DNA from 2 places in the Bradyrhizobium sp. USDA 4341 genome. Region 2 is predicted to be linked to the other one. Evidence: riboswitches for the same ligand, from Rfam matches in the RefSeq annotation. Region 2 holds a riboswitch; the other holds the start of a gene.

Evidence for each region. A riboswitch is a leader RNA that binds a small molecule or an ion and turns the genes downstream of it on or off. The one in region 2 is predicted to bind glycine.
Region 1: it holds a riboswitch for glycine, as region 2 does, so the genes downstream of both, ACVIGB_RS13235 (D-amino acid dehydrogenase) here and gcvT (glycine cleavage system aminomethyltransferase GcvT) in region 2, are expected to answer to the same signal.

Annotation. Positions count from the first base shown of each region.
Region 1 covers NZ_JBSSGO010000002.1:1,524,911-1,529,115, forward strand. The annotation lists gene ACVIGB_RS13230 (M20/M25/M40 family metallo-hydrolase) at 241-1,371, shown strand; glycine riboswitch at 1,464-1,569, shown strand; glycine riboswitch at 1,573-1,687, shown strand; gene ACVIGB_RS13235 (D-amino acid dehydrogenase) at 1,756-3,063, shown strand; gene ACVIGB_RS13240 (ArgE/DapE family deacylase) at 3,190-4,205, shown strand, end outside.
Region 2 covers NZ_JBSSGO010000002.1:1,699,766-1,703,970, forward strand. The annotation lists gene alaS (alanine--tRNA ligase) at 1-1,074, opposite strand, end outside; glycine riboswitch at 1,280-1,368, shown strand; gene gcvT (glycine cleavage system aminomethyltransferase GcvT) at 1,510-2,655, shown strand; gene gcvH (glycine cleavage system protein GcvH) at 2,676-3,041, shown strand; gene gcvP (aminomethyl-transferring glycine dehydrogenase) at 3,064-4,205, shown strand, end outside.

The sequences.
Region 1 (4,205 bases), 170 kb from region 2:
AGCCGGCTTATTCGTTATGCATGCGGTTCGTTATTTAGGCGAACTAACATGCTGTATGGCTTGTGAAATCGAGACTTGCATCAAGCGCAATGCGCGTCAATCGGTTTCCGGCAGGATCGAACGTATACGAACGAATGAACCGCTGGTGCAGCGCATTTGACTTTACAAACTCGTCTTCCGAGCTTTTCGTACGGCACGCGAACGCGTATCGGCGCGCACAAACAACAAGAGAGAAAAGACATGAACCCCGCCAATCTTCCTTTTGATTCCGAAGCGATGCTGCAGGGGCTGCGCAGCTGGGTGGAATGCGAGAGCCCGACATGGGATGCGGCCGCAGTCGAGCGCATGCTCGACCTCGCCGCGCGCGAGATGGCGGTCATGGGTGCGACGATCGAACGCATCGCGGGACGCCAGGGCTTTGCCGGCTGCGTCCGCGCCCGTTTTCCCCATCCGAAACAAGGCCAGCCCGGCATCCTCATCGCCGGCCATCTGGACACCGTGCACCCGGTCGGCACCATCGAAAAGCTGGCGTGGCGGCGCGAAGGCAACAAGTGCTTCGGGCCCGGTATCTTCGACATGAAGGGCGGCAACTATCTGTCGATCGAGGCGATCCGGCAGTTGGCACGCGCGTCCTTTACGACGCCGCTGCCGATCACCGTGCTGTTCACGCCCGATGAAGAGGTCGGCACGCCATCGACGCGCGACATCATCGAGGCGGAAGCCGCGCGCAACAAATACGTGCTGGTGCCGGAGCCCGGACGGCCGAACAACGGCGTCGTCACCGGCCGCTACGCGATTGCGCGCTTCAATCTGGAAGCTGTCGGCAAGCCGAGCCATGCCGGCGCGACGTTGTCCTCCGGCCGTTCCGCGATCCGCGAAATGGCCCGGCAAATCATTGCGATCGATGGCATGACCACCGAAGACTGCACCTTCTCGGTCGGCATCGTGCATGGCGGGCAATGGGTCAATTGCGTCGCAACGACCTGCACCGGCGAAGCGCTCAGCATGGCCAAGCGCCAGGCCGATCTCGACCGCGGCGTCGAGCGCATGCTGGCGCTGTCGGGCACCGCCAACGACGTCACCTTCAAGGTGACGCGCGGCGTCACCCGCCCGGTGTGGGAGCCGGATGCCGGCACCATGGCGCTCTATGAAAAGGCCAAGGGCCTTGCAGCGGCGATGGGCCTCGACCTGCCGCACGGCAGCGCCGGCGGCGGATCGGACGGCAACTTCACCGGTGCGATGGGCATCCCTACCCTCGACGGCCTCGGCGTTCGCGGCGCCGATGCACATACGCTCAACGAGCATATCGAGATCGAGAGCCTCGCCGAGCGCGGCCGCCTGATGGCGGCACTGCTGGCGACGCTGGACTGACATCGATTTGCACTGCACAACACGTTGGCACTGCCGGACCGAAATTTAGCCTTGTCCAATTTTAAGGCTTCGCCTACGGTCCGGCCGTCCAACGCGACGATGCGGGAGAGATCGAAGCCACAACATTCGTGTTGTTGCTTCGGCGCCGACGGAGCAACCGCCCCGGAAACTCTCAGGCAAAAGGACTGTATCGTCAGGACGATCTGGAGAGAGACGGCATGGCCAAATGGAAACGGCCATGACGTCCACCGAAGGGGATAGTCTGCCATTGGGCCGAGGCCCGATGCTGATCAAGCTCTCAGGTACCGTGACAGATGGGGCGTCGAAACAGCCGGTTTCACCGGTGGTTCGGCGACTCTAACCCACGGGAGCCTGAAGACCACCATGCCTCACATCGCAATCATTGGCGCCGGCATCACCGGCGTGACGACGGCCTATGCCCTGCTCGAACGCGGTTACCGGGTGACTGTCCTCGACAGGCATCGCTATGCCGCGATGGAAACTTCGTTCGCCAACGGCGGACAGCTTTCTGCCAGCAATGCGGAAGTGTGGAACAGCGCCGCGACCATTCTCAAGGGGTTGCGCTGGATGCTTCGAAGCGACGCGCCGCTGCTGATGAATCCGAAGCCGAGCTGGCACAAATATTCCTGGATCGGCGAGTTCGTCGGCCACATCGGCCGCTATCGCACCAACACCATCGAGACCACGCGGCTCGCAATCGAAGCGCGCAAGCATCTGTTCTCGATCGCCCAGCGCGAGAACATCGCCTTCGATCTCGAACGCCGCGGCATCCTGCACGTCTATCACGACAAGGCCGGCTTCGAGGCGGGCCTGCGCGTCAACACGCTGCTGCAACAAGGCGGGCTCGACCGCCGGCCGGTGACGGCGGACGAAATCCGCAGCATCGAACCCGCGCTGCAGACGACCTGCTATGGTGGATTCTTCACGCCGTCGGACGCGACCGGCGATATCCACAAGTTCACGCGCGGCCTCGCCGACGCCTGCATCCGCCGCGGCGCAAGCTTCGTCCATGAAGCCGACGTCGATGCGATCGCACGCGGCGACGACGGTTTCCGCATCGGCTGGAACGAAGCCGCTTCACACGATGCTGGCGTCGCGACGCGACATGAGTTGCAGGCGGACGGCATCGTCATTTGCGCCGGCGTCGCGAGCCGCCACTTCGCTGGCATGCTCAATGACCGCGTCAACGTCTATCCGGTGAAGGGCTATTCGATCACCGTGCAGCTCGATGCGCCGCAAAGCCAGGACGCTGCGCCAACCGTCAGCCTGCTCGATGAAGCCGCGAAGATCGTCACCAGCCGGCTCGGCGCCGACCGCTTCCGCGTCGCCGGCACCGCCGAGTTCAACGGCTTCAACCGCGACATTCGCGCCGACCGCATCCAGCCGCTGGTGGACTGGGTGCGGCAGCATTTTCCCGGCATCGACACGTCGAGCGTCGTGCCATGGGCCGGCCTGCGCCCGATGATGCCGAACATGATGCCGGTGGTGCGCGCCGGACGGTTTCCGGGCGTGTTCTACAACACCGGCCATGGTCATCTCGGCTGGACGTTGTCGGCTGCGACGGCGCAGATGGTGGCAGGCGCGATCGATGACTGGCGCGACCTCGACACGCCCTCAATGGTACCGTCGCAGGTCGATGCGACCGAGACCGCCCGCGCAGCTTTCCCCTAATTATCCAGCCGACGAGGAAGAATATGAGCGTATTTGCGTGTGGCCAAGTCGGAATTCGCTGAGAAACACCGCATGACAAGGACTAGCGTCACATCGGGGAAAAGCGCTTCAGCGCGGGAGGGGACAATGCGCATTGGGGTGGCGGACACGCGTGAGACGTTGACCAAGCCGGATCAGATTGCCGCGGAGCTGTGCGCGGCCGTCGATCGAAACTTCGACGATCAGATCGCGTTCCTGTCGCGCATGGTGCAGTTCCGCAGCTTGCGCGGACAGGAAGCGCCGCAACAAGCTTGGCTGGCTGAGCAATTCGCAAAGCGCCGCTACGAGGTCGATACGTTCAGCCTTGCGGACGTCAACCTGATGAGTCATGCGAAGGCTGCACCGATGGACGGCATCGACCTTGCCGGATCGCAGCAGGTCGTTGCGACGCTCGACAGCAAAGGCAGCGGACGCAGCCTGATCCTGCAAGGTCATATCGACGTGGTGCCGGAGGGGCCCGCTGATCTTTGGGAGCAGCCGCCGTTCTCGGGCGCCGTGCACGACGGCTGGATGTTCGGGCGTGGCGCGCAAGATATGAAGGCCGGTGTCTCGGCAATGATCTTCGCGCTCGATGCCATCCGCGACGCCGGGTATGCCCCGGGCGGGCGCGTCCATCTGCAGACCGTGACCGAGGAAGAGAGCACCGGCAACGGCGCACTGTCGACGTTGATGCGCGGCTATCGCGCCGACGCCTGCCTGATTCCCGAGCCGACCGGACACACGGTCACGCGCGCCCAGGTCGGCGCCGTCTGGTTTCGCCTGCGCGTCCGCGGCACGCCGGTGCATGTCGCCTATTCCGAGGCCGGTACCAGCGCGATCCTGTCGGCGATGCATCTGGTGCGCGCGTTTCAGGATTACACCAAGGCACTCAATGCCCGGGCGCTCGACAACAGCTGGTTCCGCAGTGTCAAGAATCCGATCAAGTTCAACGTCGGGATCATCAAAGGCGGCGATTGGGCCAGTTCGACCGCGGCGTGGTGCGAGCTGGATTGCCGGCTCGGTCTCTTGCCGGGCGAAACACCGCAGCAGGCGATGCGTGGCATCGAGGAATGCCTGGCTGAAGCGCACAAGGCCGACGACTTCCTGTCCGACAATCCTGCCGA
Region 2 (4,205 bases):
GCGGGTCTCTTCCAGCTGCAGCGTCTCCTCGATCAGCTTCTCCGCGCGCACCAGGTCCGGATAGGCCTGGCCCATCTCGCGGACCAGCGCCCAGACCAGGCGATGCATCAGCGGCTCGCCCGCGCCCAAGAGCTGCGCGTGGCGCATCGCACGGCGCATGATCCGGCGCAGCACGTAGCCGCGGCCCTCATTCGACGGCAGCACGCCGTCGGCAATCAGGAACGCCGAAGAGCGCAGATGGTCGGCCATCACCCGGTACGACGCCACGTTCTGCGCGTTCGGCCCATGGCCGAGGGCCGAAGCGGCCGCATCGATCAGATGGCGGAACAGGTCGGTCTCGAACACGCTTTCGACGCCCTGCAGGATGCAGGCCATGCGCTCAAGTCCCATGCCGGTGTCGATCGAGGGACGCGGCAGCGCCACGCGCTCCTCCTTCGTCACCTGCTCGTACTGCATGAACACCAGGTTCCAGAATTCGAGGAAGCGATCGCCGTCCTCTTCCGGGCTGCCCGGAGGTCCGCCCCAGATATGCTCGCCGCGATCGATGAAGATCTCGGAGCACGGACCGCACGGGCCGGTATCGCCCATCGCCCAGAAATTGTCCGAGGTCGCGATGCGGATGATGCGATCGTCCGAGAAGCCCGCGATCTTCTTCCAGTAGCCGGCCGCCTCGTCGTCGGTGTGGTAGACGGTGACGAGCAGCTTGTCCTTCTTCAGCCCGAAATCCTTGGTGATCAGATTCCAGGCGAGCTCGATCGCGCGCTCCTTGAAGTAGTCGCCGAACGAGAAGTTGCCGAGCATCTCGAAGAAAGTGAGATGGCGCGCGGTGTAGCCGACATTGTCGAGGTCGTTATGCTTGCCACCGGCGCGGACGCACTTCTGCGACGTCGTGGCGCGCTGATAGCCGCGCTTCTCGACGCCGGTGAAGACGTTCTTGAACTGCACCATGCCGGCATTGGTGAACATCAGGGTCGGGTCGTTGCGCGGAACCAGCGGCGACGACGCCACGATCTCGTGGCCGTTCTCCTTGAAGAAGTTCAGAAATGTCGACCTGATGTCGTTGACGCTGCTCATGTTCATCCAATCGGAAAAAAGGGGCCGGCCAGCCGCAAAAAGGCGTCATTTTCCGGCCGAACGCTTTTAGACATTGCCAGCTGCGGTGTCCAGAAACTGTGCAGGCGGATCATGGGCTTGCCGCGGCAGCACAAAGCCCCATTGGATAGCAGCAAGAGCTGCGTTGACAGTCTTGGTGGCGCCGTGTTTTCTACCTACCTGTTACCCCGTCACGTCGGGAGAGACCGGCCTTACTGCCGGCGCCGAAGGAGCAACCGCCCCGGAAACTCTCAGGCAAAAGGACCGCGTGACGTCTAACATCTGGAAAGAGGCGCTGGGGTTCTCCCCGATGCGTCCGCCGACGGGATAATACTCTCAGGCACAGCGACAGATGGGGCTTTCTGCAGGTTTCTCAAGGGGAAATAGGTCCCCTGCGGGAACCGCGAGGGCCCTGAGATGTCTGCGCGCGAAACTTCCCCGCTGAAACAGACCCCGCTGCACGCGCTGCATCTGGCACGCGGCGCCAAGATGGTGCCGTTCGCCGGCTACGACATGCCGGTGCAATACACCGCCGGCGTGCTGAAGGAGCATCTGCACACCCGCAAGGAAGCCGGACTGTTCGACGTGTCCCACATGGGACAGCTCGTGCTGAAGGCCAAATCCGGCAAGGTCGGCGACGCGGCGCTCGCACTGGAAAAACTGGTGCCGCAGGACATCGTCGGCATCGCGCCGGGACGGCAGCGCTACGCGCAATTCACCAACGACGACGGCGGACTGCTCGACGACCTGATGGTGGCGAATTTCGGCGATCACCTGTTCCTGGTGGTCAACGCCGCCTGCAAGGCCGAGGACGAGGCGCATCTGCGCGCGCATCTCTCCGATGCCTGCGAGATCGTGTCGCTGGCCGACCGCGCGCTGATCGCGCTGCAGGGGCCGAAGGCCGAATCGGCGCTGGTGAAACTTTGTGCAGATGTCAGTTCGATGAAATTCATGGACGCCGGTCCGCGCCGCGTTGGCGACATCGACTGCTTCGTCTCGCGCTCCGGCTATACCGGCGAGGACGGTTTTGAGATTTCCGCGCCCGCAGACAAGGCGGAGGCCCTGGTCACCGCACTGCTGGACAATCCCGACCTGCTGCCGATCGGGCTCGGCGCGCGCGACAGCCTGCGGCTCGAGGCCGGGCTCTGCCTCTATGGTCATGACATCGACACCACGACGACGCCGGTCGAAGGCGCGCTGGAATGGTCGGTGCAGAAAGTCCGCCGCAGCGGCGGCGCCCGCGCCGGCGGCTTTCCGGGCGCCGAAAAGATTCTCGCACAATTCGCGCAGGGCGCCGCCCGCCGCCGTGTCGGCCTGAAGCCCGATGGCCGCGCACCGGTGCGCGAAGGCGCCGTGCTATTTGCCGATCCGACCTCGACCGAGCCAATCGGCAAGGTGACCTCGGGCGGCTTCGGCCCGAGCCTCAATGCGCCGGTTGCGATGGGCTATCTGCCAACATCCCTTTCCGCACTCGACACCACCGTTTTCGCCGAAGTGCGCGGCCAACGGCTACCGCTCAAGGTCGCCGCCACGCCCTTCGTTCCCAACACCTACAAACGCTAAACGCCAAAGGATCGCCCCCCATGACGACGCTGTACACGTCCGACCACGAATGGCTCCGCATCGAGGGCGACGTCGCCACGATCGGCATCACCGATTACGCGCAATCACAGCTTGGCGACGTCGTGTTCGTCGAACTGCCCAAGGTCGGCCGCAGCTTGAAGAAGGCCGAGGCCGCCGCGGTCGTCGAATCCGTCAAGGCGGCCTCGGACGTCTACGCGCCGATCACCGGCGAAGTGATCGAGGTCAACGAGGCGCTCGCGGCCGAGCCCGCGCTGGTCAATTCGGATGCCGGCGGCAAGGCCTGGTTCTTCAAGCTGAAGATTGCCGACAAGGGCGAGCTCGGCGGCCTGATGGACGAGGTCGCCTACGCCGCGCACACCGCCTGAGGATCACCCCAAGGATTAGCCCATGAACGCGCCCTTCAAGCCGATCAACGAAGCCGCCACCGATTTCGTCCGCCGACACGTCGGACCATCCCCGCGCGACGTCAACGCGATGTTGGAGACGGTCGGCGCCGCGAGCCTGCAGGCGCTGATGAATGAGACGCTGCCGGCGTCGATCCTTCAGAAGGCGCCGCTCGATCTCGGCCGGGCGCTGAGCGAGACCGAAGCGCTCGCGCATATGAGCGAGCTCGCCGCGCAGAACCAGGTGTTCACCTCGCTGATCGGCCAGGGCTATTCCGGCACCATTCTGCCCGCGGTGATCCAGCGCAACATTCTGGAGAACCCGGCCTGGTACACCGCCTATACGCCGTATCAGCCGGAGATCAGCCAGGGCCGGCTCGAGGCCCTCTTCAATTTCCAGACCATGATCTGCGATCTCACCGGGCTCGACGTCGCCAACGCCTCGCTGCTCGATGAGGCGACCGCGGCCGCCGAAGCAATGGCGCTCGCCGAGCGCCACTCGCAGGTGAAGGCGAAGGTGTTCTTTGTCGACAAGGAGGTGCATCCGCAGACGCTGGCGGTGATGCGCACGCGCGCCGCGCCACTCGGCTGGGCACTGGTCGTCGGCGATCCCCTGACCGAGCTCGACAAGGCCGACGTGCTCGGCGCGCTGCTGCAATATCCCGGCACGACAGGCGCAGTGCGCGACCTCCGGCCGGCGATCGCATCGCTGCGCGCCAAGGGTGCGCTTGCGATCGTGGCGGCGGACCTGCTGTCGCTGGCCTTGCTGACCTCGCCCGGCGAGCTCGGTGCCGACATCGCAATCGGCTCGGCACAGCGCTTCGGCGTGCCGATGGGTTATGGCGGACCGCACGCCGCCTACATGGCGGTGCGCGACACGCTGAAGCGCTCGCTGCCCGGCCGCATCGTCGGCCTTTCGGTGGATTCGCGCGGTGCACCGGCCTATCGCCTGGCGCTGCAGACCCGCGAGCAGCACATCCGCCGCGAGAAGGCGACCTCCAACATCTGCACCGCACAGGTGCTGCTCGCCGTGATCGCCTCGATGTATGCGGTGTATCACGGCCCCGAAGGCTTGACCCACATCGCACGCGGCGTGCATCGCCGCGCCACCGTGCTCGCCGCGGGGCTGCGCAAGCTCGGCTTTGC